DNA from 3 places in the Bartonella sp. B12(2025) genome. Region 3 is predicted to be linked to each of the others. Evidence: predicted binding sites of a transcription regulator. Region 3 holds the regulator's gene; each other region holds the start of a gene.
The links. The regulator LexA, encoded in region 3, represses DNA repair genes until DNA is damaged. The targets are predictions, from matches to a motif close to TGTTCNNNNTGTGTTCNG.

Region 1 (10,871 bases), 120 kb from region 3:
GCAGAAGCCGTTTCTCTTGACACCTTATCAACTATTATTTTGCCAGACATTCCGGAATTTATTGCACCTATTATTTATGCTGTACCCATTCAGTTAATTGCTTACCATACCGCTGTTTTATTGGGAACGGATGTTGATCAACCTCGTAATTTGGCAAAATCAGTTACTGTTGAATAAAAGTAATTTTGTATCTTTGAGGCTGTGGGATGACAAAATAGTTGTTAACTATGACAGTAAAGTCATTAAATTAACAAAATGGTTATTAGCTCATAAAATCTGGTTATGCCGTATAAAAGCGTATCAAATTTTTATGGATAGATCTAAGAAATTACTGTCAGAGACGGATGTCTTAAGAAAAATCAAAAACGGATATGGTTAGAGAAGAGAAAGAAGTTATCAGCCATGGATAAAGGTTTGTGAAGTGCATTCTTGATGACATCCATATTGTATTTGGTCTTTTAAGATACAGAAAATCAATTCTACTTTCTAATATCGGACTTGGCTGTGTTTATGATGTTTGAATGGTAATTCGTACATTGTGGATATTCGAGAAGCAGTTAAGGAGATTACTGTACGTAGGTCTTGATACACCAAACAGCAGATCACTTCCGTCCTGAAGTCTGTGGAAGTTGATCGCGCAGTCAAGGATATTTGCTGTGAGGTTTAAGATTTTTGAAGAAGTATCGTACTACAACAATTGGAAAGTAAAATACTGTGAAATGGAAGTTCCTGATACTCAAAAATAAAAGATCTTGAAGATGGGAAGCATCAGCTTAAACGGATGCTTACTGACCTTAGTCTTGAAAACAGAGCGCTGAAAAACGTTATTGAAAAAAGCTTAAAAACTGATGATAAAGTGTGCATTAGTTAGTTATCTGAACGAGACTTTTTTGATAAGCACACATCGGGTATGAAGGACATTATCGCTGAGCAGGGTGGTTTATCTTTATAGGTGGAGATGCTCGTTGTGATGAATCGATAATCATAGTACTGACTGATACAGAGGAATATTATCCGTAATACGTTTTAGGAAACTATTTTAGCTGCTGTGCAGGTAAGGGTAATGCCTAGAATTATAAATGTGTTCATTATATTTACTGTCTGCTTAAACTAAATTTCTCTGTAAGAGAAAAAAGTGTCTTGCTAGCATGAAATTTTGCCCTATTGAAGATAACCAAAGGTGTTGATCGGAGCAGTCCAATTGATTTTAGTACGATGCATTGATGTGTGATAAACATTTTAGAACTAGATGATTTAAATCGCGAAGTGGTGTTGGAGGAATATCGATTGATAGATGAAAAAATAGAAATCTCAACAATTGTCTAAAACTAGAATGGGTGTATTTACAATAGCGGAAGTCAGTCTTACTGCGCTCCATTGTTGTGTTAGGTGATTGTTGTTAATCAAATCCAGCTTATTAGTGCTCAGGGGAGCAATTAGCGTGATTGTTTGAATGGCATAGTTCTGGCTCTTGCAAGATCTCCTTTCTCAGACGCGCTCGAGTGCGAATTTCATTAGGCACGTTTCATTAAATTCTTGAGTAAAGGGAAAAATGGCTCTAATCACCCCTGATTTAGTCTGTTTTTTATCTATTATGTCAGGAAATGGTAGAGTCATTATTTTGGGGGCCATTAATCTAAAATCTTTAGGGACAGCTAAACAGTGAAAGCGGAAGCAAAAATTAATATTAGAGAATAATGTTAGTGATAGTTCTAGTTTGTTTTAACCATTAATGTTGATATTGCCATTCTTGCAGGTATTGGAAGTATGCAAATAGCTAGGAAAATAGCTTCAAAAGAACTTTTTAAGTTAGAGGGTGGTGCTGAACAACATGTTTTATTTGTATTTATGTTGTAAATAACTACTCCAATTCTTGAAAGGCGCAAGTCAGTATATACTAAATATACGTTGTTAATGATAAATATCAGTAAAAATCTGATGTTACGGTAACTATACTTAAAATAATTGTGATTTTAATGCCTAGTATGTTGTTGAATTTTTATAAAAAAATTATGTTACCTAAAAGTATGCTCATACCAAATATCGCTTCTGATATTTTTGTCTTTAATGCGGCATAGTCATATTTTTCTACAATTAATATTGGAGTGGTATACATCAAAGTTTGTCTTGAGAATACAGTTTGATATGGTAGAAACTATAACCATAATCCTTTCGACTTTATTTTTACTAGAGCATTGATAACGGAAAAGCCAGTTCGATCAGAAGCTTTTATAGAGCTTTCTTTAACTATTATAAAAGATAAAAATAAAATTTCTATCAAAACAGTTAGTATTAAAAATGGCTTGTTTTGCAGAGAACACCTTATGACAAGCTCTGATATGGAGGTTGTTCCCTAAAATTGTGTTGATTGAGTTTACAAAACATTAATTCTAAATGCGCGTTCAGTATCGTGGTTTGGAACAATGCTAGAGGTATAGATTGGATTACTATGCTAAGTAGGGATGTCGCTATATAAATACTGCCTAGTTGGAATGGTTCTATGTGGTCAATGAGTTCAATTATTATGAAGTATCAAAACTTACGACAGTATAAAATACTAGTATTGTTTTTTTCTAAAATGATCTGAATAAAGTTCTATTAATACAAGGGTTAGTACTTGTAGCAGCCAATATGTTGATATAAATTAATCGAGTTTAACTTTTAGTTGGTAGTACTGTATCATAATCCAATTAAGTAGCATACGTGTAGCTTAATAAGATGAAGTAAAAATGATGCCAGCAAATTGATACAAATAAAAGTTATTATGCCTCACGGTTATTCTCACTTTAAAATTTTTCTAAATATCATCAAAAATTACAGCTGTGCTCATTGCTTTAATAAAGTCAGAGAAGATAGATTTTGCATAAAAATTTCTTCGCTTAAGAGTTATTTAAAAAGAAATTGGAATTTTTTGGTTTGTATGTATGTTATAATTATATCAAAGTGGCGTGGATAACATCATCTCTACAACATCTTTCATGATGAGTTTCAGTGTGTAATATTAATGATATAGAGCAAAGATGTTTTAATTTTTCATCTTGTACATTATATAAAATTAAAATTGTGATAAACAGATATATTTTAATATGAAGTATCTATTTATGATTCATGGTAATTTTATGTGCTGAATAATCCCATTATTAAAGTTATTGTTATAATTGAGAATAATGTAGTCCATGTGATTATGGATGCCATAACTTCATGATCTCCCCCCATTTGTCGAGAAAGTATATATGCATTACCTGCACAAGGCACTGAAGAATAGAGGATGGCAATACAGGCAGCGACTCCAGAAGTTTCTGTTGCTTTAAGAATTACAATCGTAATTATTGGCATAATAAGTAATTTTAAAATGGTTGCCCATAAAATAGAAATCATTTTATGAACTTGCATAGATATAATCAATCCTGCTCCTACTGACATAAGGCTTAACGGCGTAGCAGCACCTGATAGATAAGATAATAGCTGTTTTATTGGTTCAGTAATATGAATATGAAATATATTCACCATGACTCCAGTTATTGCTCCTATTATCAGTGGATTTTTAGTGAGTGCTATCAATGCTCCTCTTACGCTTTTCTTGTTTCCTGTTCCGTAGTAATTCATGACCAAAACACTCATTATATTCGTTATAATAATCATATACGCAACAAAAAAACCAGATAAAGCTACTCCCTTATTCCCAAATAGAGATTGAGATAAAGCAATAAAAACATATGAGTTATAGCGAACTCCACCTTGAAATATTGAAGTAAATAAGTCTGGTGATTTACCTATTAAACCCTTCATTAAAAAAATTATTGCGGATACTAATAATGTTGAAACTATAGTCGAAATTATTGGGTAGATGTTATTATCACCGCTAAAATTAGCCTCGCTGATATCAAGTATTAGTAATGCTGGAAAAAAAACATAATACACAAATTTATCTGATTTTGACCAAAAGATAGATATGTCTTTTATGTAAATTTTAGAGAGATAACCTATTACGATTAATAAAAAAATTGGTAGTATGGCAAGGAAGGTATTGATCATAGATGTGTCTCTTTTATACAGAAAAAATTCGGCTTTTAACTCTTTTAAGATTCCTGTATTTCCATAGGCTTTCAGAGATAAATATTCGTTGCACCCACCGTAGAGGCGTGTTTTTTTTATCAAATATTGGTTGAAATTTGTCTCTTGAGTGTAATGAAAATCTGTTATCTATATAAACTAGATCTCCAGGACTAATATCTATGGCTATGGAATTTTTTTGAATTAATTTGTAAAAATTTTTTAGTGCTTTTTCTACTTTAATTGATGATGATTTTATCATTCCAGGATAAAAAACAGCACTAATATCGGGGTATTCGTGATCTTTAGATATCATAGAAACCAAGGGGGTTTCTTCATATTCTGGACTGTTTGAAATCCTCCATCTGTAAGGAAGTTTTATATTATAAAATTTGCTTGATAATGTGTTAATATCTTTTTGAGAGAGCTCTTTGATAGATATTCTGGCGTCTGATATTTTCGTTAGTGGACCTTTTGGGTCTTGTCTTATGCCAAATAACAACAATCCCATAGGAGATACATTTATTTTTGAAAAATGCTTTAGTGCAGTATTTTCAATGTGGAAATCAAGTTCTACATCGAAGCCTATACCTGTGTATTGTCTTTTCGATTTTAGCTTAGGTATTAAGTTATTAACTAATTCCTTCCTCTCAAATTGAATAGAAGACGGTTCTCCGATTAAAGATGCTATTCCTGTTAAAAAGTTTTCACTTACATTATCTGATTTTGCAGATGGTGTGTAAATATCGGGATCAGGAGAAAAAAATACTTTTTCGTTTGTTGGTGAATTTTTTATTATAATGTAGGGCTTAGGTTTTATAGATGTTTTTTGTTTATTTAATTCCAACATTATTCTTTTTGGTAAATGGTTTATCATTTCTATTTTTAAGTTGTGTATATACTCATCACTACCTTCTGGATCATACTCGATTTTATTTAATGATTTGAATAGTAGTAGTTTTTCTTCATTAGTCAAATAAAAAGTATTTTGACAAATCAAGAATTTATTCCTTCTTGTTTATTAATTAAACATAGTTTATTGTAGTAATAAATTATTATAATAATTTATTTATTAAATTTTAATCGTATCATAATTTAATTAATTATAAATTATTAGTTTTATTTTTAGGTATTATTGTATTTATATTTTATCTATTCAATTTATTAATTACTATACATCTGTTTTACTAAGAGCAAATATTGATAAATTACGCAAATTGGAAAATTAAATTACGGTTGAGTAAAAATGATTTTGTGTTTTTGAAGCTGCGGGAAGTAATTAAAGAACTACGTGATAAAAAGTATTAGCATTAAATATGCAAAATATTTATCAAAAATGCTTTTTTACATTATCCTGAACGTAATAGCCGTGTGGCCTCATCGCGTCCGAAAAGATTAAGCAGCAAGTGTAAAGCTTTCCCTCGTTTTGAAGAAAAGTTGGGATCACGTTGCAGAAATAAGCGAGCATCTTTTCTTGCCATTAACAAAAGATCATCATGCACTGCGAGGTTTGCTATACGAAACTCAGGCATACCAGATTGTCGGGTTCCTAAAAGCTCTCCTTCTCCTCGTAAACGCCAATCTTCCTCAGCAATTTTAAAACCATCTTCTGTATTGCGTATAATATTAAGGCGCATTGCGGCCGTTTTTGTTAGCGGATCTTTGTATAGCAGAACACAGGAAGATTTTCTTTCTCCTCGTCCGACACGTCCGCGTAATTGATGCAGTTGTGAAAGGCCAAAATGTTCTGCATGTTCGATAATAATGATCGAAGCATCTGGGATGTCTACTCCCACTTCAATGACTGTGGTTGCAACTAAAATACTTGTATCTCCACATTTAAAAGATTTCATAGCTGCTTCTTTTTCATCCGTAGACATTTTTCCATGTATCATACCAATACGTGCTCCAAATCGCTCATGAAGAAATGCAAAGCGGATTTCAATTGAAGTAAGTTCAAGAGCTGCAGATTCTTCCACTAAAGGACAGATCCAGTAAAGTTTTTCTCCTTTACTTAATGCAACTGCAATTCGTTCTATAAGTTCATTAATGCGTTTTAAAGGGAGTGTTGCTGTAGTAATTGGTTGTCGTCCAATTGGTTTTTCTGTAATTTTAGAAACATCCATATCACCAAAAGTTGTCAAAACCAGTGTGCGTGGAATAGGGGTGGCAGTCATTACCAGCATATCAGCTTTATGACCCTTTGCTGTAAGGGCAAGACGTTGATGTACACCAAAACGATGTTGTTCATCGATAATAGCTAAAGCAAGATTGTTATAAGTGACGTTATTTTGTATGAGAGCATGAGTTCCGATGATAATAGAAGCTTGGCCTGATAAGATATTATTTAAGATATTTGTGCGTAATTTGCCTTTTTCTCGTCCCGTTAAAAGAACTGTTTGTAATCCGATCTTTTCGGCAAGAGGAGCGATCGTAGTAAAATGTTGCCGAGCAAGAACTTCTGTTGGTGCCATTAAAGCTGATTGTGCTGAATTTTCAGCAATTTGTGCTATCGCCATTAATGCAACTATGGTTTTTCCTGCTCCTACATCACCTTGCAGAAGCCTTAACATGGGTTCTGGTGAAGCGAGATCATGTGCAATATCTTCTATCGCTTTTATTTGCCCATTTGTAAGTTGGAAGGGGAGGGCTTTTAGCAATTTTTGAGTGTAAGTTCCTGTTTGTGGGCGGGAAGTTCCAGAAAGAGATTTTGTTTTTAAACGCACTACCCCAAGAGCCAATTGACAAGCGAGTAATTCATCATAGGCTAGACGTTTGCGTGCTGCGCTTTCTAAATCTAAATCATCAGGATCTATAGGAGCGTGGATGCGGTGTAGTGCAACAGAAAAAGAAGAAAAATTATGTTGCTTTCTAAAGCTTTCCTCTATCCATTCTGGTAAAAGGGGAATATATTCAATGGCGTTTTTTATTACACGCCTTAGTATTTTTGTGGATAGTCCAGCAGTAGAGGGATAAATGGGCTCAATTAGTGGCATCTGATTAGATTGCTCGCTTAGTGCAATATGGTCGGGATGCACCATAGAAAGTTGTCCATTAAATCGTTCAACTTTACCTGATACAACAACTTTTTTTCCTTCTGGAAGTTGTTTTTCTAGCCAAGAACGTTGTGCATGAAAAAATACTAAATTTATTTTTCCTGTTGGATCATGCGCAACGACTCGATAAGGTAGTCGGCTATAACCAGTTGGTGGCGGTTGATGCTGATCTATAACAATTTCAAGGGTAATGGTGGTTCCTTCTGGTGCACAAGCAATGCTGGGACGCATTCTGCGGTCTATAACAGAATGGGGCATTAATTGAAGAAGATCAATAAGGGTAGGTTCACGTTGCGTAGGATTAATGTTTAAGACTTTGGCCAGTAAGCTATATACTTTAGGTGTAACCCCAGAAAGGGTACGGATAGAATTAAAAAGAGGAGTAATAAGGCTTGGAGGCATAAGGAAATTTAGCGTGCTCTTTTTGTTTTTTCCAGTGCTTTAAAAGAGCTTTTTGGGGATAAGTTATATAAAAGAAAGCTGCTTGATTTACACTTTGCGTTTTGAGCAGAAAAAAACATTAAAAAAATGGATAAAATAAAAATAGTGCAAGAGAATGTTGTACGCCTCTTCCCTAAAAGAGTGTCAATATTAGCAATATTCTATACGATTTTCTCCTTTTTGGTGTGTTTATTTGCTGTGAGTAGAGTTATTTCTTGATGGAAATCTCCTATAAATATAAATAGAACTGGAATGTCTTGCTAATATGTGTGGGGTGATAAGTTAGAGTATTCTCTATTATAATACAGATAAAGATTGCGATTTGACATTTATTTTGTAGTGGGAAATTATGAGAGTGGTAGAAGATAAAAGTAAAATACGAGATAAAAAAAACTCTTCCCTTCGCTTTATTCATTTGAGGGTGCACTCTGCCTACTCATTGCTCGAAGGAGCTTTAAAAATCCCACAAATCATTCAACATGCGATTTCAGATCATACACCAGCAGTTGCTATTACGGATACGAATAATTTATTTGGTGCTCTGGAATTTTCGCAATATTGTTTTTCGCATGGGATCCAACCTATCATTGGCTGTCAGCTCAGAGTTGATTTTTGTGATGAAAATGATAACCAGCGTTTTTCTAAATGGCACCATCCTTCTGATTTCTGCTCTCTTGTTTTGTTAGCTGCTAGCGATATTGGTTATGCTCATTTGGTTCGTCTTGTTAGTCGTGCTTATCTCGATAAGTGCGATACTGATCTTCCTCATATCAAAGTTGATTGGTTGTTGTCACACAGTGAAGGGATAATTGCTTTAACTGGTGGCAAGGGAGGGCCTATTAATTTTTCTTTGGCAGAAGGCAGAAAAGAGCGTGCTGTTGAACGTTTGACTTATTTGAAAAAAATTTTTGGTGATCGTCTTTATGTGGAATTACAGCGGCATGGCTCTTACGATCGAAAAGTAGAATTTGCACTTATTGAGTTGGCGTATGCACATGAAATTCCTCTTGTTGCAACCAATGAGGCTTTTTTTCTGAACAGAGAATGGTATGAAGCGCATGATGCGCTGATGGCAGTTGCAGAAGGACAAATTGTCTCTAATCCAGATCGTAAACGCGTGACGCCGGATCATTATTTAAAGTCACAAGATGAGATGGTTGCACTGTTTTCTGATCTTCCAGAAGCTCTCGAAAACAGCGTTGAAATTGCGTTGCGCTGTCATACTGCTACACCAATTCGAAAACCAATTTTGCCTCGCTTTATAGAGCAATCTGTTGATTCAAATCTTACTTTAAAACTAGAAGATACCGAATTATTAAATCAAGCTAAAGCTGGTTTAAAAATGCGACTTGAGACAATTGGATTGGCAGAAGGATATACAGTTGCAGATTATGAGAAGCGGCTTGATTATGAAATTTCAGTTATTACACGCATGCAATTTTCTGGCTACTTTCTTATCGTTTCAGATTTCATAAAATGGGCGAAGGTTCATGATATTCCTGTTGGGCCAGGGCGTGGTTCTGGTGCTGGTTCACTTGTTGCTTATGCATTGACTATTACTGATGTTGATCCATTGCGTTTTTCTCTTCTCTTTGAACGTTTTCTTAATCCAGATCGTGTTTCTATGCCAGATTTTGATATCGACTTTTGTCAGGAACGGCGCGAAGAAGTTATTCATTATGTTCAAAAAAAATATGGTCGCGATCAAGTTGCTCAAATTATTACGTTTGGTAAGTTACAGGCACGTGCGGTGTTGCGTGATGTTGGGCGTGTTTTAGAAGTCCCGTATCGTTTGGTGGACTATCTTACGAAATTAGTTCCTGCCACGCCTGGGAGCCAAGTTGAATTGGCTGATGCTATCAAGGATGAACCTAAATTTGAGGAAGAAAAGAAAAAAGATCCTGTCATTGGACGCACATTAGATATAGCACTTCAGCTGGAGGGGCTTTATCGTCATGCATCAACCCATGCTGCAGGGATTGTTATCGGTGATCGGCCACTTTCAGAGCTTGTGCCGATGTATCGCGATACTCGTTCCGATATGCCTGTTACACAATTTAATATGAAATATGTTGAACAGGCTGGACTGGTAAAATTTGATTTTCTTGGATTAAAAACGCTTACTGTTTTGAAAATGGCGGTAGATTTTGTCGCACGAAAGGGTATCAAAATAGATTTATCGAATATTCCTCTGAATGATGAAATGACCTACGCTATGATGGCACGTGGTGAAACGGTTGGCGTGTTTCAAGTTGAAAGTTCTGGTATGCGTAAGGCACTGATTGGGATGAAGCCAGATCGTATTGAGGATATTATTGCTCTTGTCGCGCTTTACCGTCCTGGCCCGATGGAGAATATTGCGACGTATAATGCACGCAAGCATGGGGAAGAGGAAATTGCTTCTATTCATCCTAAAATAGATTATCTTGTTAAAGAAACACAAGGTGTTATTGTTTATCAGGAGCAGGTGATGCAGATTGCTCAGGTGCTTTCTGGTTATTCACTCGGTGAAGCGGACTTATTACGTCGCGCTATGGGTAAAAAGATTCACAAAGAAATGCAAAAACAACGTACACGCTTTGTGAATGGAGCTGTTGCTGGCGGTGTTGACAAGGATCAGGCTGATATTATTTTTGATCTTTTAGCAAAATTTGCAGATTACGGTTTTAATAAGTCGCATGCTGCTGCTTACGCGATTGTTTCTTACCAAACAGCTTATATGAAAGCACATCATCCAGTTGAGTTTTTGGCTGCTTCAATGACGTATGATATGACGAATACAGATAAGTTAAATGATTTTCGGCGTGAAGCATTAAGGTTGGGTATTAAAGTTATTGCACCTTGTGTGCAAATATCACATCGTGTTTTTGAGGTCGGTGATAACTGTATTTATTATTCTCTTGCTGCTATTAAAGGTGTGGGGGAAGCGGTTGTTGACCATATTGTAGCTTGCCGTGGAAATAAACTTTTTAAGGATTTGGAAGATTTTTGTGAGCGTATTGATCCCCATATTGTTAATAAGCGTGCGATGGAAAGTTTGGTTTGTGCTGGTGCTTTTGATTGCTTTAATATTTCACGTGAGATTTTATTGGCGAATCTTGAAACTTTTCACGCCCGTGCACTTCGTCATTTCGATAACAATTCTAGCGGACAGATTGATATATTTGGGATGACGGGTGGATTAAAAGAACCTTTGATTTTATCGCAAACATCTCCTTGGTTACCGGATGAAAAACTTTATCGGGAATTTCAAGCAATAGGTTTTTACTTTTCTGCTCATCCTCTGGATGAGTATCAAGCTATTCTTGCTAAAAAACGCGT
Region 2 (10,871 bases), 540 kb from region 3:
TGATAAATTGATTAAAACATCATTTTTATAACTGAGCACGTATCAAAAAACAAGTCTTCATGATACATCATGACATCAAGTATTATAGATAACCTAATACAGTGAGCAAAACTCTATGAATCTTTTCAATCGTTCAGAAAAATCTGCAAAGTCTTCTACTACAAAGCCTTCATTCTCTTTGTTTACAACTTTTAGCCCTTATCTTGTGCGCTATTGCTGGTTGTTTGTCTTTGCCTTTCTTGCGTTGCTTCTCGCTTCTTTTGTTACGTTGGCTTTACCCATTGCTATTCGTCAAATGCTTGATCATGGTTTTTCTGCTTCAAGTCATGGCAATATTAATTTTTACTTCGGTATTTTATTTATATTAGCCTTGCTTCTTGCGCTTGCTTCAGCCTGCCGTTATTACTGTGTTATCACCTTGGGAGAACGGATTGTTGCCGATTTACGGCGTGATGTTTTTGTGCATATTATGCAGCTTTCTCCTGCTTTTTTCGATAAATCACATTCTGGTGAACTTGTTTCACGGTTATTAACAGATACAACGCAAATAAAATTGGCCGTTGGCTCGACCGCCTCTACGGCTTTACGTCATTTGATTGTGGTGATCGGAGCAATCGTGATGATGGTTATTACCAATGCCAAATTATCCTTTCTTGTTTTGCTTGCTATCCCCTTTGTTGCTATTCCGTTAGTTGTCTTTGGGCGCAAGGTTCGTACACGTACACGCGCTGCGCAAGATCGTTTAGCAGATGCCAATGCTTTAGCAACGGAAAAGGTAAGCGCTATTCGCACTGTACAAGCTTTTACCGCTGAAAAACTTGTTTCTGCACGTTTTTCACAATTGATAGAACGAGCTTTCCAAACAGCACGTGCTTCCGTGAAGCTCCGTTCCTTTTTTACGGGTTTTGCAATTTTTCTAGTTTTCAGCAGTGTGGTCGCTGTTTTATGGATTGGGTCTCAAGATGTTTTGAATAAAACCATGACTGGTGGAGAATTAGGTCAATTCGTTCTCTATGCAGTTTTTGGAGCTTCAACCTTTGCACAATTATCGGAACTGGGGGCAGAGTTAATACAAGCAGCAGGCGCTGCTGAACGGCTCGCTGAATTGTTGCAAGAACAGCCTGCTATTTTAGCTCCAAAAGCTCCCTCACCATTGGCTAAACCTGTCCAAGGTGCGATTGTTTTTGACAAAGTTGATTTTACTTACCCTTCTAGGCCAAAGGAAGAAATTTTGCGCTCTCTTTCCTTTTCTGTCAATGCGGGTGAAACTGTTGCTTTTGTTGGCGCTTCAGGTGCAGGGAAAAGCACCATTTTTTCTTTGATTCTTCGTTTTTATGATCCGACAAGTGGTCAAATTCGGTTTGATGGCACTGAAATAAATCGCCTTTCTCTTAAAGATTTACGCAGTTCAATTTCTTATGTTCCGCAAGATGTTGCTATTTTTGATGGTACGTTACGTGATAATATTATTTTTGGTACCGAAAATATCAATGAAGAGCAAATCATTGCTGCAGCTAAAACAGCTAACGCACTTGAATTTATTGAAGCTTTACCAAATGGCTTGGATACGGAAGTAGGAGAGCGCGGTACCATGCTTTCTGGCGGACAAAAACAACGCATCGGTATTGCACGTGCGATTTTAAGAAATGCTCCCTTGTTACTGCTTGATGAAGCAACGTCAGCCTTAGATGCAAACAGTGAAAAATTGGTGCAAGAAGCCTTAGAAGGACTGATGCAAAATCGAACAACACTGGTGATTGCTCACCGTTTAGCAACGGTTTTAAAAGCAAATCGCATTTTCGTGATGGATAAAGGTGCCCTTGTTGAAGAAGGAACACATACCGAACTCATCGCAAAAAACGGAGTTTATGCTTACTTAGCTAAACTGCAATTTTCACTGGAGTAAGCATGCGTCATAACGAGCAGCATTTTTCTGGTTCCTTGTCGTTTGTCTAAGAAAACACAAAATACCACTTCTACATTACCTTTTTTAAAAGAGTATTTCTTTTGAGTTTTTAATGTCTTTTTGAGGGTTTTTCTCATTGGATGCATGTGCTCAATGTAAAGCCAGTTATGGTATTTTTTACGAAACATCCGCATCATGACCAGTTTATTGTTGCTGGTTTAAAGGAAGTCGATAGTAGTGCTCTCCCTATTTCCTTTAGAGAATATTTCTTTTGAGGTTTAAATGCCTTTTTTGAGAGTTCTTTCTAATTTGACGCGAATGTGTTCATTGCCAGCGATGATATTTTTTTTGCAAAATATATTGTTACCGCCTTCTTTATCCGTAACAAAACCACCAGCTTCACGAACCATTAGCATTCCAGCAGCCATATCCCAAATTTGCAGATTATTTTCCCAAAATCCATCTGTTCTTCCAGCAGAAACATAAGCCAGATCCAGAGCCGCGGCTCCAAAACGGCGAAGTCCAGCAACTTCAGCCATCACATTGCGCAGTTCGATAAGATATGCTCCATGATTGGGACGACCCAAATGGGGCATGCCCGTTGCAATGACACAATCTTCTAATTTTCGTCGTGCAGAAACGCGACAGCGCCGGTCATTAAAGAAAGCACCACCACCGCGTTCAGCGGTAAACAGCTCATCACCAACGGGATTATAAATCACACCAGCAACGATTTTTCCTTGGCTTTCCAAGGCAATGGAAACAGCAAAAAAAGGAATGCCGTGGAGAAAATTTGTTGTGCCATCCAGAGGATCGACAATGAAACGATGCTGTGAATCTTCCCCAATAATTTCCTCAGACTCTTCCATCAGAAAACCAAATTTTGGTCGCGCTTTGCTCAATTCATTGAAAATAATTTTTTCAGCTTTGCGGTCTGCTTGGCTTACGTAATTTGCTGGTCCTTTCAAAGATACCTGCAAATTTTGTACTTCACCGTAATCACGTACTAGTGAGCGTCCAGCTTTCATTGCGGCTTGCACCATGACATTCATGATCGCAGAATGGGCCATCTTTTATTCCTTTATTTATCCTTTATCATTTGCACGGCGCAAATAAATCAACTCGTTGGTATCAACAATGACACGTTCACCAGCATTAATAAAAGGTGGCACAAGAATACGAATACCATTTTCAAGCATTGCAGGCTTATAAGAGGCTGTGACTGTTTGCCCTTTGAGTGCAGGGTCAGCCTCAACAATCATCACGCTAACTTGATCGGGAAGTGATATGCCGATTGGCTTTTCTTGATAAAGTTCAACGGTTACAGTCATCCCATCTTGTAGAAAAGCAGCGCGTTCACCTACAAAATCCTTTTGCAGTTCAAGTTGTTCATAGGATTGCGAATCCATAAAGACCAAAGCATCACCTTGTTGATAAAGAAAAGTAAAATCCTTTTGTTCAAGGCGTACTCTTTCAACTGTTTCGGCAGCACGAAATCGTTCATTGAGTTTTGTATTATCGATCAAATTTTTCATTTCGACTTGATTAAATGCGCCGCCTTTGCCCGGTTTTACGGCATTACATTTAACAGCTACCCACAAGCTTCCTTGATGCTCGATTACATTACCAGGGCGAATTTCATTGCCATTAATTTTCATTGTTTATATCCAATTCCATTTCTGAAAAAAGAGCTCTCTTTTTATCCTTACGGCAATCTTTTTCGTTGTCTTTACGGCAAGCTCTTTTGTTGTTTTGTGGCAAGCTCTTTTGTTGTTTTTATGGTGAGCCCCTCTTGTTTTTTTATCTTTATAGAGGGAAAATCCTAGAAAGTACTTCCCAAAAAGAGCTTCTATGTATTCTTACTTTTCAGTTTTTTGCAAGACCATAAAAACAGCTAAGACGCAAGCCCTTTAAAAATTTGCACAAAGATTTTTGTAAGAATTTATCTATTTGAAGTGAAGAATATTATTTTTTCAAGCATTTCTTAGAAAACAGGAAGGAGCTTTGTTGCTTCTTTGCGTGCACTTTCCAATTGTGCATTGTCCATACCTTGGAGCATTATTTCAAGATCAAGTGCTTGCACTTTTGCTTTCTTTGCAAGCATATACCATGCCGCTGCCATTATCGTATTGCCTTTTGTCCCTATCCCATCGCGATAAAGTCTTGCAAGAGAAATTTGTGCTGGTGGGATCATGTTGAGGGCATTGGTAAGAAGCAAATAAAAAGCACGTTGAAAATCAGTTTCTCCCCCACGGCCTTGCACAAGCCATTGTGCTAAAAGAATTTGAGCCATAGGATGTTTATTTTGGGCAGCAACTTCCATAAGTTTGCGTGCATTCACGTCATCCTTTGGCCGTGTTAATGTTCCCAAAGAAAGAATTTTTGCAGCAGCAAAAGCAGCTTCAGAATCACCAAGGGTAGCGCCTTTTAAAAACCATTTTAATGCTTGTTCTATCGCTTTATTTTCACGGCTTGGTGAAGTAACGCCTGCAAGAACTTGCTTTTCACGTGAAGCTTTATAAAGAATCAATTGTCCATAATGAAAATAGGCTTCTTTCACTCCAGCTTCTACAGCTTTTCGAATAAACTTTTCACCAAGTTCCTTATTTTGTTTGATAAAATTGCCGTCCAGCAACATAAAACCATAGTATAATTGTGCTTGTGGTTCGCCTTGTTTTGCTGCGCGCCCAAACCACAAAGCGGCGCGCGCGCCGTCAAGAGGAACAGCAGATCCTTCCATATAAATTCGGGCAACCAGAGTTTGTGCAAAAGGATCGTTTCGTTCAGCACGCCTGAGCGCTTCACGAAAGGCTTTCAAATAATAGCCTTGGACATAATAGTCATAAGCTTGATCGTATTGTCCAGCTTGTAAGGGGTGAAAAGGTTCTTCAGTTTTTGAAGTTTTTTGAATAGTATTAAGAGACTTTTCAAAGTTTAAAGATTCTTCGGTGGTTTCAGCAGAGTTTGCAATAGTTACAACGCTTGCAAACAAAATCACTCCCACGATAAGCAGCTTAATGCTTCTTTTGATCATGGATATTCCCTCTTCATCACGGCTAAGGATTTTTACATTTTTCTTTCATCATTTCAAGCAAAACCAAAGGATTGTCGTGTGCAAAAATAATTTCTTCGACAGCAATAAATTCACAGGTGGTTTTTAATATTTCATCAAAGGTTGCAAAATCGCTTCCCGCTTGAACAATGGCGGGGATTTCCATAATCTCTGCCCACCATTGTGCTAATTGGATATTGCGAGGGTGAGCGTGCGGTTTTTTATCAGCACCTAATTTTCCAAATAATAGATAATCGACGCCTGCTTCCCCTGCAATCATTGCACAATGACGATTACGCAAATTTCCAAAACCTATTATTTTTTGGTTTTTTTTCTGATTTTCGAAGTGCTCGAGAGCATTAAGATCACCCTCTACATGCAAACCATCAGCCTTTATTCGTCCAGCAATTCGGCTGTCACCAGCGATGAGAAGGGCGGCATTATTACGTTGAATATCTTCCACGTAGATTTGCGCTTGTTTTTGTAAAAAAAACGCATCATCCTTTGAACCCTGAGAATCATAGAGGATAACGCATACAAAAGACTTTGTTTGCAAGATTTGGCGCAAAAAGGTGGGCTGTAAGATACGCCGAACATCTAATGTCAAAACCAATTGAGGAAAAAGGTGGGGGTCAATTGATTTACTTTTTTGTTTTGTCATACAAAATCCTTGATTCTTAAAAATTAAAGATTCATCCTATTGTGTGTTTTTTGCTAAAGTAAACGGCTGTTTTTGTGACTTGTAGAGATCCATTTATGGGGTATCAGTGTGTTTTCAGCCATAATACGCATTCTTTTCATTGTGATATACGTATTAATGTTTTTTGTTCCTTAGCCTTATTGACGATTTTCATCAACCATATTCCCAGAATTTTATATGAAGTTATAACACATAAAAACTTTGGTTTTTCTGATTTAGCAGAAATATTTGTTTTACTTTTGGTGATTTTTCTTTGGCTGCGCTTTCATGCGTGGTTACATTAAGAGTCTTTTACTTTGTATTGTACACAAACTTTGGCAGAGAGCTTTTCAGCTTTATGAGGCATTTCACTACTTTTGCAACTTGAAGTCTTTTTAGGTGCTTTTTTATTGTGGCGTACAGAAAAAGTTTTATCGACGAACAATGTGGGCTTCTTTTTCACATAGCCTTTCACTTCATCGCATTTTCTAGCATCTTAAGTTTTAGACATTAATCGGGGTATAAGAATATTTTCCCGCCTTGTATTGTTTTGGTGCTTTTGTGCCTTTTGCACTTGATGGAAGTTGTAAACAAAAAAGCTATTTTTTTTGGTTTGTTCATACTGTACTTCAGCAGATTTTATGAAATTGCTTCACCTTCTTATCTTTTACAGAGGCAGTGATTTTTGAATCCTTTGTCTTGGCAATTCTATCATAAGGTTTGATCAGAACTTTATTCTTAAACAAAGAAAACAATTATCTTTCAGTATTTTTTGATTTTTTTCAGTAGGTTACCTTTTGTTTTCGCTATTATGGGTTTGCTTAAACTGGTGGGGGCATTGGGGGGTGGTGGCTTGGCCGGTCTTGCCCATTCATTAACTTTAATAAAACCTTTTTAAGTTTGCCGCATCTACTCCATATTGTTGCGTTATTATCGCTAATCCTTTGCTTGCACAATTTGTTTCGTGTCTCCAAGCGATATCTTTTAGCAATTTTAGGAGAATACAGTTTACCCGTCTTTGTAATGGAGATTGTTTTTGCGATATTTGGATAAATTTTAAAAACAGTGATGACAGGAATGCTTTTTTCCGATAGCTTATTAACCATAAGTGGTATGGCTATGCAGTTTGGGTCGCCATTATTGTGAAAAATGTCGATCCCTTCAGCAGTTTTCTCTGAGGAAACCTGCGAAGTTTATAAGAGCGTGCTTTTGAGATATTAACTTTAGCGTAAGAAGCTCGTTGCGCAAAAGTTTTGAAAGGGGTACTCAATACTTAAAAAAGCATTCTACACAGCAACAAAAGAAACTTTTAAACTCTCACTTCGTTAAATGTTTATAATTTTGTGCTGATATTTGGAGTATAAAAGCGTGAGCGCATATAAACGTCCATATGATGAACCCATTATCATGATTGAGCATAATGCTTTTGAAAATGCCTTTAATCGCCTCTATGAAGAAACGATGATGCTGATTGAAAAAACAGCAGCTTACATTGATACAGAAGGCAAATTAGCTGTACGCTCTCTTCCAGCAGAGGTTTCTGCACTCTATGCGAAAGAAGCGATGTATTTAAGTACACGGCTTATGCAAATCGCTTCTCAACTTCTCCTTATTCGTGCAGAACGTGAAGGAGAAATGTCACCAGAGCAAATACAAAAAGAAATTGCAAAAGTATCGCTTCATACACCGACGCTGAAACTAAAAAGTGCTCATTGGCAAGAGTTTCCAGAAGTTTTCCGCGACTTTGTCGTCCGTTCACTTCGTCTAGAAGCGCGTATGCAGTATATGCGCTATGGTAGAGAAGACGGATCTTCCTATATCTTAGAAGAGGACAATCCGGTGGGCAAACAAATCGAATTGCTTAAGATAGCGTTTAGACGTTCTTAGAAAATTTTGTATCTTGTTTCGTTTTCATTCTGTTGTATGTTTGCTTTCTTAAAACGCATTCTGATTAATGCCTTCTGTTTCCTCTGTTTTCTTTGCTGTGTGGCCTCTGTTCAAATGCGGAAAAAATGTATAGACTTATTTTATGGCAGAGGCGATTCGTATTATAGGCATTGATCCCGGACTACGGCACACAGGATGGGGCATTGTCGATCTCTCGGGGAATCGCCTTCAATTCATTGCAGCAGGGACACTTTCTTCTGATACACGATGCGACCTTGCTTCCAGACTCTGCCAGCTTTATAAAGGACTTTCAGAGATTGTGCATCAATTTATGCCCCATGAAGCTGCTGTGGAACATGTGTTTGTCAACAAAAGTGCTACGGCAACTTTAAAACTTGGTCAAGCGCGTGCTATTGCACTGCTTGTTCCAGCGCAAGCAAAGCTTCCAGTTTTTGAATATGCTCCAAATAAAGTCAAAAAATCGGTTATTGGTGTTGGCCATGGCGCTAAAGAACAAATTCATATGATGGTAAAAATTTTGCTTCCACGTGCTGAATTTGATAGCAGTGATGCAGCCGATGCGCTTGCGCTTGCGCTTTGCCATAGTACACATCGCAGCAGTAGCATCAACGGATCTTATCATTCAAAGGTTCTGGTATGATTGGCAAATTAAAAGGTATCCTTGAACACATCTTTGATGATCATATACTTATTGATGTTCAGGGTGTGGGCTATGTTGTTTTTGTGTCAAATCGGTTGCGTTCTTCTTTACCAGCTCTTGGTGAGAGTATTAGCCTCTTTATTGAAACACACGTTCGTGAAGATTTCATTCGCCTTTTTGGTTTTGCTACAAGAGTTGAACAAGAGTGGTTTTGCTTGCTGCAAAATGTTCCTAGTGTGGGTGCAAAGGTTGCTTTGGCAATTTTGGGCACTTTATCGCCGGATGAATTATCACAAGCAATTGCATTAAGCGACATTGCAATGATTAGCCGTGCTCCGGGTGTTGGTAAAAAAGTCAGTGAAAGAATTGTAAGTGAACTTAAAAGAAAAGTACCATCCTTTCACGAAAATGCAACCTATAGTGCTCCCCCCCATTTGGAGATGACAAATCAGCCAATTAATGATGCGCTCTCTGCTTTGATAAAACTCGGTTTTGAACGTGATCAAGCGGCCAAGGCTCTTGCTTTAGCGATGAATGCTCTTGAAGGGGAAACCGTTTCCTCTGCATTGCTTATTCGCTATAGTCTTAAATTGCTTTCTTCTTCCACTTAGCACAAGGTAACAATGAATAAAGATGAAGACAAACGCCTTCTTGGCAGTATTTCCCTTCCAAACGATCCTGATCGTTCCTTAAGACCACAAGTACTTGATGACTTTATTGGTCAAGAAGCAGCACGCGCAAATTTGAAAATATTTATCGAAGCGGCAAAAGCACGTCAAGAAGCGCTCGACCACGTTTTGTTTGTGGGACCACCCGGTTTGGGAAAAACGACGCTATCACAGATTATGGCTAAGGAACTAGGCGTTAATTTTCGCTCTACCTCAGGGCCGGTTATTGCCAAAGCGGGAGATTTAGCGGCTCTCTTAACCAATCTAGAAGAACGCGATGTCCTTTTTATTGATGAAATTCACCGTTTAAATCCGGCAATTGAAGAAATTCTTTATCCGGCCATGGAAGATTATCAGCTTGACCTTATCATTGGTGAAGGGCCTGCTGCGCGCTCGGTTAAAATTGATCTCGCCAAATTCACCTTGGTTGCTGCAACCACACGTTTAGGGCTCTTGACAACACCATTACGGGATCGTTTTGGCATCCCAATTCGGTTAAATTTTTATACCATAGAGGAATTGGAATATATCGTTCAGCGTAATGCTCGGATTTTTTCGGTAGAGATCAGTGATGATGGTGCCCGTGAAATTGCGCACCGAGCACGTGGTACTCCACGGATTGCAGGACGGCTTTTACGGCGCGTTTGTGATTTTGCACTGGTCAAACGAGCAAAAAAAATTGACCGAAAGATTGCTGATGAAGCTCTTTCTCGTCTTGAAGTTGATCATTTTGGTCTCGATCCGCTTGATCGTCGCTATTTGCTGCTGATTGCAGAAACTTTTTTAGGTGGGCCGGTGGGCATTGAAACGATTGCTGCTGCTTTATCAGAGCCGCGTGATGCCATTGAAGATATTGTTGAGCCGTATCTTCTCCAGCAAGGTTTTATCCAGCGCACTGCCCGTGGGCGAATTCTTACAGAAAAAACTTGGAACCATTTAGGACTTTGTGCTCCAGCTTCCACGGTTTCAACACAAAAACGTACTCAATTGTTCGATACACAGGACTATTCACCACTGCAAACAGCTTTATGGAATGGAGAAGATGAATAAAACATCTTTTTTAAAGCACAACCATAAAGATGTTTTTCATGTAAAACGGTTGCATTGTCCTTGGATGAATTCTGACAGCAAGAGATTGGAGTTGTTTAATATTTTGTGCCACAGGTTCCACGATTTTACCACAAAACACGCTCAATTACTCGATATTCAAGAGTATTTACCACAATGATTTTATGGGATGGAAGATGACTGAAAAAAAAACTTTTAAAAATAATCATACAAATGTTTTTCATGACTTTCAGATGCGCGTTTATGTTGCCGATACAGATTTTTCTGGCGTGGTTTATCATGCACGCTATCTAGAATTTTTGGAACGGGGACGTTCAGAATTTTTACGAGATACAGGTTTTAATAACAAGATGTTAGCATCAGGTGCTGAGGGTGAAAAACTGTTTTTTGTTGTACGCCATATGGAAATCAATTTTTCACGACCGGCACAAATCGATAATCTTTTAACAATCAAAACACGGATTAGTCGCATTCAAGGAGCGCGCTTTTTCATGGAGCAATATGTTTTGCGTGAGGATATGATGTTGGTAACAGCACAAGTGGAAATTGCTCTTATTAATGAGACAGGAAAACCACGACGTTTACCCAAGGAGCTTTTTTCAACAATTCTTGTTTGAAGGTGTACTCTGTTTAAAAGTGATATTGTATTGGCTCTTTTAAAAGAAAGAGGGGAGTTTGTTTTCTTAAATTTAGAGCCTATAAAACAATTTGCTTTATTAAATTTTAACAAATGAATCTTTCATTTAAAGGGACAAGCATTATGCCACACGTAGAACTAACAAATCCGGAAATGATTGGAGTTTTGAGTTTGTTTATGCAAGCGGGGTTGGTTGTTAAAGTTGTTATGATTGGGTTACTGTTGGCTTCCGTATGGAGTTGGGCAATTATTTTTGATAAAATTTTTACCTATCGGAGAATACGGCGTGAAATAAAACAATTTGAACGCATAT
Region 3 (10,871 bases):
TGCTCAGTATCATGTTAAGCTTGTTGGAAGTGAAAAACTTGCTGGATTTGCTGAAGATTATTTACGTGGAAAACCTATAGATTCTAGTGAGTTACGTCAGGAAATCCTTCCGTGCTTTGTTGAGAAAGATGGAAAATATACTGATATTATTGTTTTGGCTTGTACGCATTATCCTTTTTTGATTAACTTCTTTTATGAACAAGCTTTATGGCCAGTTGAATGGATTGATCCGGCAAAAGCTGTGGCTAAACACACAAGATCATTATTACCGGAAAAAGTGCGTCCCAAAAACGTAAAGAAACGTAAAGATTTTGCGTTATTCACATCGCAAAATATAACTTCTTCAACAGAGTATTTATTAAAAGGATTTAGCTTAAACGTTATGAAAGGAGTTGACTTTAAGGTGTAAGATCAATAAAAGTATTACAGCTTTTTCCTACGGGAAAATAGCATTAATTGACGTGTCCCGTGGATGGCTTTACATGTTTTATGTGTTGAGGTATTCTGTCAGTCTTTGTATTTAAAGGCAGAGGAGGGCGCGTTTCCTTGATATCTCATCATGAGATTTTGTTTTTTATTTTAAAGGAAATGCGATGAGCAAGCGCGAAACAACGAAATATAAAATTGATCGCCGTATGGGAGAAAATATTTGGGGTCGTCCAAAATCTCCTGTTAATCGCCGTAGTTATGGTCCAGGTCAGCATGGGCAGCGCCGTAAAGGAAAACTTTCTGATTATGGTGTGCAATTGCGTGCTAAACAGAAACTAAAAGGATTTTACGGTGATATTTCGGAAAAACAATTCCGTAAAACTTATGAGGAAGCCGCTCGTCGGCGCGGTGATACTGGTGAAAATCTTATTGGTCTTTTGGAATCGCGTTTGGATGCTGTTGTTTACCGTGCAAAATTTGTGCCTACAATTTTCGCTTCTCGCCAATTTATCAATCATGGTCACATCAATGTAAATGGTCGGCGTACGAATATTCAATCATACCGTTGTAAACCAGGTGATATTATTGAAGTTCGTGAAAAGTCAAAACAGCTTGTTTTGGTATTGGAATCTGTGCAGTTAGCGGAACGTGATGTGCCTGAATATATTGAAGCAGATCATAATCAGATGAAAGCAACGTTTACGCGTATTCCTGCTTTTGCAGATGTTCCTTATGCTGTACAAATGGAGCCAAATTTGGTTGTTGAGTTCTATTCTCGTTGATTGTTTGTCTTGAAAGAGGAGGGCTATCCCTTTATAGATCTTTTTTATAAATATTTAAAATTATTCTATTGCTTTGTGAGTGAAACTATATCAGGTCTATTGTCATTTTTTAAGACAATAGACCCATTTGGTTTTTTTTCTTTTTTAGATAAAAATGGTATAAGTTTCCAGGAATTTATCTATATTATTGCTTTAGAATGTATCCTGTATATTATGTATGTTTTGTCGTTTCTGCTATTTGTAGTTGGGTATTATAAAACTTACCTCTAATGTTTTTAGCTTGCTTTTTCGACTTTTAAAAATCACCATTGGAGTGTTTTTTATGAATTTTCTTAGTGTAATTGGTGAATGATTGTTTTTTTGTCTTGTACCCTTTAGTTAATACTTCTGAAGAGCATGTGAGAAGTTTTTTTAAGTTGTAAGAATTTTTATAATTTTTTTGGTAGTTAGGGTTGTTTCCACTATAATAGAGCTTTTAAAAGTTTATTATAATTATTCAACATTAAAGAAAATCAGTTTTAATCTATTTATAATTCTAAACTGCAATACCATGGAGATCATAAGCATCTGATTGTTCAATTTTAACGGTGACAAATTCGCCTGCGTGCAATGGTCTTCGTGATGATATATACACGGCACCATCTATTTCTGGAGCATCGTATTGGCTACGACCTTTAGCAATTTTACCCTGACTTTCATCAATAAGAACTTGGAGTCTTTTTCCGATTTTTTTCTTTAAAAGACGTGTGGAAATTTGTTTTTGTTTTGCCATAAAGCGATGCCAGCGTTTTTCTTTCACTTCTTCAGAAATTCTTTCTAAACCCAAATTATTTGCAGTAGCTCCTTTTACTTCTTCGTATTTAAAGCAGCCAGCACGTTCAATTTTTGCTTCCTCTAACCACTCAAGAAGTATGTTAAAATCTTCATCGGTTTCACCTGGAAAACCAATAATAAATGTTGATCGTAAAGCAAGATCTGGACAAATTTCTCGCCACTTTTCAATTCTACGGTTTGTTTTTTCCATAAGGGCAGGACGTTTCATGTTGCGCAAAACGGTTGGCGATGCGTGCTGAAAAGGAATATCCAGATAAGGAAGGATCTTTTTTGCAGCCATAAGTTCAATAACTTCATCAACATGCGGATAGGGATAGACATAATGCATGCGTATCCAAATGCCCATATTTCCTAGTTCGCGGCAAAGGTCGAAAAATTTTGTTTGTACTGTGCGATCTTTCCAAGAACTTTCAAGATATTTAATATCAATACCGTAAGCACTCGTATCTTGTGAGATAACCAAAAGTTCTTTTACACCAGCCTGTACAAGTTTTTCAGCTTCGCGAAGAACATCATTGATGGGACGTGAAACAAGGTTACCACGCAGAGTAGGAATAATACAAAAACTACATCGATTAGAGCACCCTTCGGAAACTTTTAAGTAAGCATAATGGCGAGGTGTTAAGCGGATACCTTGCGGAGGAACTAAATCGATAAATGGATCATGAACTGGAGGAATTGCTGTATGAACAGCTCGTATAACACTTTCATAGGCTTGTGGTCCTGTAATGGCCAATACATGAGGATGTGCTTGACGAATAACCTCAGGATCAGCACCAAGGCATCCAGTTACAATAACTTTTCCATTTTCTTTGAGGGCTTCATCAATATTGGCTAACGATTCATTCCGGGCAGAATCAAGAAAACCACAGGTATTCACAATAACGAGATCAGCGCCTTGATGCTTATGTGAAATTTCATAACCTTCAGATCGAAGCCTTGTAATAATTCGCTCAGAATCTACTAGTGCTTTTGGACATCCGAGGGAGACAAAACTAATACGAGGTGCTGCCATGATAAATCCTGCAACTTTTATAATGTTTAAATTTTTTTGCTGTTTTTACTTCATTAAGAATAAAAAATGCTTTTTAACTTTTATACATATGCAATACATTCTTTTCTAAAGTTATTTATTTTTAAAAATATTTTATGGGTGCATGTGCTTTACTAATAAATGTGACACAATAATTAAAAAATACCAAATAATTTTTTAATATTTACGAATAAGTCCGATAACTTTACCTTGTATCTGTACACGTTCAGATCCATATGTGTATGTTTCGTAGTGAGAATTTGCAGCTTCTAATACTATAGAAGCTCCTTTGCGTCGATAACGCTTTAACGTTGCCTCTTTTTTATCAATGAACGCGACAACAATTTCACCTGATGTTGCTGTATTTTGGCGTTTAACAATTATAGTATCTTTATTAAGAATACCAGCTTCAATCATAGAATCATCTTTAACTTCTAAAGCATAGTGTTCACCTGAATTAATCATATCTTGTGACAAAGAAAGCGTATTTGTTTGTTGCAATATAGCAGACGTAGGCATACTCGCAGAAATGCGCCCCATAATGGGAATAGTGATATTTTTTTGTTCTTCTGCTTCAAAAGTATCAAAGTTTTTTGATACTTTTCTTCCATTTTTTTCTATCATATTGGGAGAAATTTTACGAGCCAAAGAAAGATTAAATGTTATTTTATCGGGGAGTCGAATCACCTCCACTGCACGAGCACGATTTGGCAAACGACGTATAAAACCTCGTTGTTCTAAGGCTACAATAAGCTTATGAATGCCAGACTTTGAAGAAAGCTCTAATGCAATTCTCATTTCATCAAAGGAGGGGGGAATGCCAGTTTCTTTCATACAATTGCGAATGAACAAGAGTAGCTCATATTGTTTATATGTTAGCATTCAATATTCCAATCCAAAAGGAAGAAATTAAAATATATGTTTCTGTAATTATTCTATAAATTTTTTAGAGATGATTCAAAAAAATCTTTACTTTTTATTTTAAAAGTAAATTTAATAATTTAATATGTTATTATTTATATTAATAATAAATATATATAATATATATATTTTACTTTCTTAACTAAGATGAATTATTTTCAGTAAATTTATTTACAGCTAAAATATTGAACGCGATCTTTTTATCATCACTAGTGGTATTTTTCAGTTCACTTCAATTGTGTTAGACTTTTATTTCATCTCTGCTTTAGTTCTATATATTAATGGGTTTCCAAGTATATGCTCAGTGTGCATTCTCATATTTGAAAATGTGAAAACAAAACATTTAAAGAAATAAAAATAGATAATGTTATCTGCATAAGAATGATATAACATCTATATCTTCTGATAAATACACCCCCTTTTTCTCCAACCGTTACATTCAAGAACAGTGGAGATCACTGTTTTTTCTTATTTGCTTTGGTTATTTATAAAACTCAGTTTACCATTTTTACATATGTTACCTACTCCTCTTGTAATTTTGAATTATTCACTATTTTTGTTTTAGACGCTATGAATCGTTTTTTATGTTTAAATTATTACTTTTGCTCAAGCTTAAAAAGAAGAAAAACTTATATTTACCGTGATGAGAAAAGGAGAAAAAAACAGAAAAGTATTGATAACTAAACCTAATAATAATATTTTTTTTCGAAAGGTGTTGACCAAATGAAAAGTCGACCGTATGTTCCGCTTACTTTCTACAAGTGAGATGGCTTGTGTGGGAGCGCGTAGCTCAGCTGGTAGAGCAACTGACTTTTAATCAGTAGGTCCAGGGTTCGAATCCCTGCGCGCTCACCATATTTTGATAAAATCAATAGCCTACATAAAAGTGCGGGAGTCTTCGTTCTTTTTACACTAGAGGTTTATCTTTACCTATCCTGAGCCTTTTCTATTGATTCCATTGCCGACCATTTTCTATCAGCCATTTTGGTATACAGCGATGCAATACTGTTTTCTCTCAAGCCAAAAGCGCTTTAAGTTGTGATGCTGTTGCTTTTGCATTAGTTACATGTGTTGCTATTAACTTTCTTAATCCATGTGCCGATTTTAAAGCCTGTCCGCGTTACACGGCTCATAAAACAAGGTGCCAAAACTTTCTTTAACGAGCTTATTCACGCTTTACTATTAGTGAATGTTTTACCCCAATATAATCAGTTTTAAGGGGTTCTGTTAATTAAGAAAAATTTGAAGAAAAACATCTGTTTTAAATTGGCTTTTTTCTGTCTTTAAATGGATAATTATCTTTAATATCTTTTCAATCGATCCAAACCGTACCACCTACAGTACAGATAACATTAACCCATTCGCATTCATGTGTACCATGTGCCCAACGATGATAATATTTGTCGATACCTTCTTCTAACCATAGCGTGAATCCCCCTATATTAACAGACTTTAGCGGTTTTATGTTAAAAGCAAAATTTCTATTCAAGAGCATTATAAACAGTCCAATTAAAAAACATTTAAAGCCATTTAAAATGCTTAGTCTCTGCAGGGGTAGCGCGTCTCCTTTCTACTACGTCAAAAATATATTATTTTTCTACGCTTTTGTAAGCACGATCATCAATATGCTATAAGCATTACCTGTTTTGGGGTGCTGTGATTTTATTGATCTGAATGAGTAATTCTTTAGTAGGCTTGATTTCTAAAATCTCTTCTTCTTATTTTTTAACTTCTCTTAAAGCGTATGCAACATTTGATTGCGTTATGGTCAGTGAGCAATGTAGCATGTCCATTCCCCTTATTTATACGCAACTCATCCGTGGCGTGAAACACGCATTTGTTAAGATGGTTGTTTTGTTCTGTTAGAACTTTGTATTTTTAGGCTGTATGATCTTATCAAAGAATTCGTATTTTTCATGATTTAGAACTTCAGTTATCTGCAGATGGTTTCACTACCGAAAATTTTGGCACTACCGCAATAAATGCACTTTAAAAGCTCATTGCTAAAAACCTTTACATCACAGGAAAATCTAGCTTTCTCAGATACATGAGAACCATCATAAATCTGTGTATGGCTCTCTTTTCTCTCATTGTATGCATAAAGAATCATAATCATTTACATGAAAATAATATGATAACATACTGTTTTTATTAATATTTTTTTCGAACAGCACAAATATGTATAAATAAGTAATTGCTATTTATTGTAAAATAAGCAGAAGTATTCTGCTTATTCACAGTTTATATTATAATATTGTATTTTTTGTTAATACATTAATTTCTTGATAAAAAGTAAAATTTAAGGATAGCATAGGCGTATGAGGAGAATCATTTGAAATTATGAATGTTCCTATCGCATACAGAAGTGTGACGTGATCTTTTGCCGTGAATGCTTAATTTTTCTGTGAATACGTAATAAAAATAAGCGAGCTGAATAAATGATTTTAAATAGCAAAAAGAAGTTTACTTTCATTGTTAAATCAACATTTCAACTTGTTTTTGTGGTTGTCATTTCCCATTTGTTGGTATCTTGTTCCACAAACAAAACTGCGCATTTTGCAGTAAAAAACTCTGCTCATAATAAGGAAACTGATGCAAAGACTGTTATTTTTCCTCAAAAAACTTCAAGTGGAAAAAATCAATCAAAAGAAAAGAGGGGGGGGCGGGTTGTTGTCGGCAAACCTTACAAAATAAAAGGAAAGTGGTATTATCCCAAAAATGATCCAACCTATAAACGCGTGGGAGAAGCGTCATGGTATGGTTCAGATTTTCATGGACGTTTAACCGCAAATGGTGAAGTCTATGACATGAATCTCTTGACTGCTGCTCATCCCACAATGCCTTTACCCAGTTATGCTCGTGTTACTAACCTGAAAAATGGATCTTCTATCATTGTCAGAGTGAATGATCGTGGTCCTTTTATGAAAGATAGAATTATTGATTTATCAAAGAAAGCTGCGGAAATACTTGGTTATGCAAATGCAGGTGTAGCAAATGTTAAAGTGGAATATATTTCTGATGCGCCTGTTGACTATTATGATGGTGCCTATTTAATGGCTTCTTATACGTCAGAGAATTACGCTCTATCCCCACCAGTATTGGCGAGTATTTCAAAAGAGAGAGAAGATATCATACTAGAGAGATTGGGTGCGGATATTAAAAAACAATTGGATGAAGCTGCAATTGAACGAAATCAATTCAATAAAACTCTTTCAATAAGATTGCCGGAAATTGGTCCCATTTTGATCGATAAGCCGATGTTGCTTGATCAAGTAGCTTTTATAAATAAGCTAAGCAAAAGCATGAGAGCCAATTAATTATAATTGTTTTAAGAAAAAACAATGTTTGTTTCTGATTGTATATAGTTTTCAAGTTATAGATGATTACAAGTGGCTGATTGTAGCAAGACCTTCATTTGCAAATGAACAATTAGGTTGTGTGTTATTATGAAAAGATGACGCCTTAAAAACTTTATTATGCTTTTCGTACACTTAAAACATTAAAAATAAATCCTATTTGTTTTAATGGTACTTAGCAAAATAGAAATCTATTCTAAGTTTGTGGTGTTTTTTCAATCTTGAAAAAATAAACAAAGCTTTTCTGGTATAAGAGGACTGTTTATACTAACTCTTTAGATATGTGAGAGGCGGTTATGCATACAGCACTAAGGGTTTTATTTACCTTATTTTGGATGTTGACATTGAATGAGTGGGGGAGAGCACAAAGCTTTCAAAACTCTGCATCGCAATTACTGTTATTAGATAATGATACAGATACAATACTTTTTGAAAAACAGAGTGATGTTACTTTCCCCCCCGCTTCATTAGCAAAACTGATGACGGCTGAAGTCATATTTCATCAATTAAAAGAAGGATTGTTAACCAGTACACAGAAATTCAAGGTAAGTGAAAATGCTTGGCGCAAAGGTGGAGCGCCTTCCGGTACAACCACTATGTTTGCAAAAATAAAGACAGAAATTAGTGTTTCTGATCTTTTACGTGGTTTAATTATTGTTAATGGGAATGATGCTGCTATTATCCTTGCAGAAGGAATATCGGGAAGTGAGGCTGATTTTGCAAAGCTGATGAATCAGAGAGCCAAAACACTTGGATTGTCGCATAGCCATTTCGTTAATGCGACAGGACTTCCTGAAGAAGGGCAGTTTGTAACATTGCGCGATATGATCACATTAGCGCGTCATATTTTTTATGAATATCCTGATTATTATGCGCTTTACCGTGAACCTCACTTTACTTGGAATAAAATTTTTCAACGTAATAAAAACCCTCTTATTTCTAAGAAAATTGGTGTAGAAGGATTTGGTTTTGGTTACAGTGAAGAAAAAGGGGGTTCAATGGTTGTTTCTATTTATAAAAACCATCGACGTCTTTTTTTAGCAATAAATGGTTTGCAGGATGGTAAGGGAGATACAAAAGAAGTAGAACGCATTCTTCAATGGGGAATGAGTGCTTTTGATCTTAAAACGATTTTTACAAAGGGAGAGATAGTTGGTCGCGCTTCTGTTTATGGTGGGTCAGAAAATTCTGTTCCTCTTATTGTTAACAAGCCGATAAGCTTTATGCTTTCGAATGAAAAAAAAGTTAATGTTAAAGCGAAAATTAAATATCATGGTCCGTTGAAAGCTCCTGTTGCTTTAGGGCAACCAGTTGGTGTTATTCAAATTTCAGAAGGTAAAAAGCTTCTTCTTGAAAAACCAATTTTTTCTGGAGCCAATGTTCAGGAAGGAAGTTTCTTTGCAAAAACAAAAGATGCATTCTATGAGATAACAATTGGATGGTTACGGAAATATTTATAGTTACGTGCTTAAATAAGGGATGATGTTTATACGTGTCAGGTTATTTTATCACATTTGAAGGGGGAGAGGGAGTAGGAAAAACAACTCAAATTTCTTTGCTTGCTCAATATTTTTGTAGCAAGGGCTATGATGTTGTTACAACACGAGAGCCAGGAGGAACAGCAGGTGCAGAAGCAATGCGCCACATTTTGTTGTCAGGTCAAGCACAACATTATGGCTCCTTCATTGAAGCAACCCTGCTTACGGCAGCGCGTGCCGATCATGTTATCGAAGTGATCGCACCTTCCTTACAAAAAGGTAAGATCGTATTATGTGATCGTTTTATCGACTCTACGCGTGTTTATCAAGGTCTCAATGATAAAGTCAATTTGTGCACTCTTTCTGTCTTAGAACGTGTTGCTGTGAATGGGATAATGCCTAATCTAACGTTCTTGTTAGATATGCCAGCAAAGTGTGGTATGGAACGCGCAAATTTGCGAAGAAAAAAAGTAGAAACGATTGATTATTTTGAAAAAGATGAACTTAAAATCCAAGAACAAAGACGTCAAGCTTTTCTTGGATTGGCAAAACAGGAACCTCATAGATTTCAAGTAATTGATGCAACAGATGCAGTAGAAGTCGTTGCGCATAAAATAAAAAGTATTTGTCATCAGGTAATGTTGGATCATTTTCTATGAGTGATGTAGTAGAATCTTTACGCCAATATGATGATATTGATGCCGTTCTATCACCGTCACAGAATAATACCATCTTTGGTCATGAGGCTGCCCGTCATTTTTTTGTGAAAATGTGTAAGGAAGGGCGTTTACATCATGCGTTATTATTTGAAGGAGAACGCGGGATTGGAAAGGCCACATTGGCATTTCACCTTGCTTGGAATATTTTAAGTTCTCAAAAAGGTGATTTTCTGCAACCGGAATATAATTCAATCATATGGCGCCGAATTATGCAGGGTATTCATCCTGGTCTTTTATACATTTCACGTCGTTTTGATTTAAAGACGCAAAAATTCAAAACAGGCATACTCATTGATGATATTCGCGATATTTTGCATTTTTTAAATCAAACATCACAAGATAGTGGGTGGCGTATTGTTATCATTGATTCTGCAGATGATATGAATAGAAATGCTGCTAACGCAGTTCTCAAAATGCTTGAAGAACCTCCTGCAAAGACTTTATTCATTCTTATCACCCATTCTTTAGGAAGATTGCTCCCAACAATTCGTTCACGTTGCCAACAGATTTCCTTGCGGCCATTGCATGATGATGCAATGAAACAAGTCATTACACATATTTTTTCCAATCATGTAATGATCGATGAAAAAGCTCTTGAAATGATTATTAAAAAATCTAAAGGGAATCCTCGAAAAGCAGCTTTACTTATTTACCACGGTGGGCTTGAAATTATTAAAACCATTGATGCTCTTTTGGAAAAATCTGTTTGCAATTTATCTACGACACATACTTTTGCTCAAACACTTTCTTCACCTTCTTCTGGGATCCAATTTCAACAATTTTGCGATGAAATTCTTGATAAAATTCAAAAAAAAGCTATCATGCTGGCTGAAAAGGGAAATCTGACTTTCTCAAAAAAATGCGCGCAAGCATGGGAAGAAATTCATCAAGAAGTAAGGGAAATACAATTATTTAACCTTGATAAAAAGCAATTCATTATCAACTTGCTTTTTAAAGTTCATAAGATTATTCGTGAAAGTGAGCTTTTTCCGTGACAATATGATTGACAGACGTTATGTCATTATTATTTTTTATTGCGTTTCACAGCGAGTATGACATGCGTGACACATATTATATAACAACTCCGATTTTTTATCCTAATGGAGCTCCACATATTGGACATGCCTATAGTGCGATTGCAAGCGATTCTTTAGCCCGTTTTCAACGATTAGATGGCAAAAATGTATTTTTTCTATCTGGTACGGATGAGCATGGTTTAAAGATGCAACAGACAGCAGAAACGTTAGGTGTAACACCTAAGAAACTTGCAGATCGCAACAGTGCTGTATTCCAAAAAATGCTTGCAACATTAAATTGTT

Region 1: a site for LexA is predicted at 7,782-7,799, ahead of dnaE (DNA polymerase III subunit alpha). Genes of this name have one in related genera too.
Region 2: a site for LexA is predicted at 7,600-7,617, ahead of ruvC (crossover junction endodeoxyribonuclease RuvC). Genes of this name have one in related genera too.

The regions. Positions count from the first base shown of each region.
Region 1 covers NZ_CP200031.1:818,861-829,731, reverse strand. Annotated here, with positions in the region: gene glmS (glutamine--fructose-6-phosphate transaminase (isomerizing)) at 1-177, shown strand, start outside; gene V3564_RS03680 (AEC family transporter) at 3,118-4,035, opposite strand; gene V3564_RS03675 (TauD/TfdA family dioxygenase) at 4,049-5,053, opposite strand; gene recG (ATP-dependent DNA helicase RecG) at 5,403-7,511, opposite strand; gene dnaE (DNA polymerase III subunit alpha) at 7,906-10,871, shown strand, end outside.
Region 2 covers NZ_CP200031.1:1,237,765-1,248,635, reverse strand. Annotated here, with positions in the region: gene V3564_RS05555 (ABC transporter transmembrane domain-containing protein) at 116-1,906, shown strand; gene V3564_RS05550 (inositol monophosphatase family protein) at 2,185-2,976, opposite strand; gene efp (elongation factor P) at 2,992-3,564, opposite strand; gene V3564_RS05540 (tetratricopeptide repeat protein) at 3,891-4,940, opposite strand; gene V3564_RS05535 (thiamine phosphate synthase) at 4,963-5,619, opposite strand; gene opgC (OpgC domain-containing protein) at 5,715-5,942, shown strand; gene V3564_RS05525 (hypothetical protein) at 6,538-6,690, shown strand; gene V3564_RS05520 (DUF1465 family protein) at 7,006-7,524, shown strand; gene ruvC (crossover junction endodeoxyribonuclease RuvC) at 7,667-8,185, shown strand; gene ruvA (Holliday junction branch migration protein RuvA) at 8,182-8,796, shown strand; gene ruvB (Holliday junction branch migration DNA helicase RuvB) at 8,809-9,903, shown strand; gene ybgC (tol-pal system-associated acyl-CoA thioesterase) at 10,098-10,538, shown strand; gene tolQ (protein TolQ) at 10,682-10,871, shown strand, end outside.
Region 3 covers NZ_CP200031.1:697,034-707,904, reverse strand. Annotated here, with positions in the region: gene murI (glutamate racemase) at 1-409, shown strand, start outside; gene rpsD (30S ribosomal protein S4) at 594-1,211, shown strand; gene rimO (30S ribosomal protein S12 methylthiotransferase RimO) at 1,747-3,060, opposite strand; gene lexA (transcriptional repressor LexA) at 3,256-3,960, opposite strand; tRNA gene V3564_RS03135 (tRNA-Lys) at 4,779-4,854, shown strand; gene V3564_RS03130 (hypothetical protein) at 5,312-5,494, opposite strand; gene V3564_RS03125 (septal ring lytic transglycosylase RlpA family protein) at 6,438-7,316, shown strand; gene V3564_RS03120 (D-alanyl-D-alanine carboxypeptidase family protein) at 7,652-8,815, shown strand; gene tmk (dTMP kinase) at 8,848-9,492, shown strand; gene V3564_RS03110 (DNA polymerase III subunit delta') at 9,489-10,547, shown strand; gene metG (methionine--tRNA ligase) at 10,610-10,871, shown strand, end outside.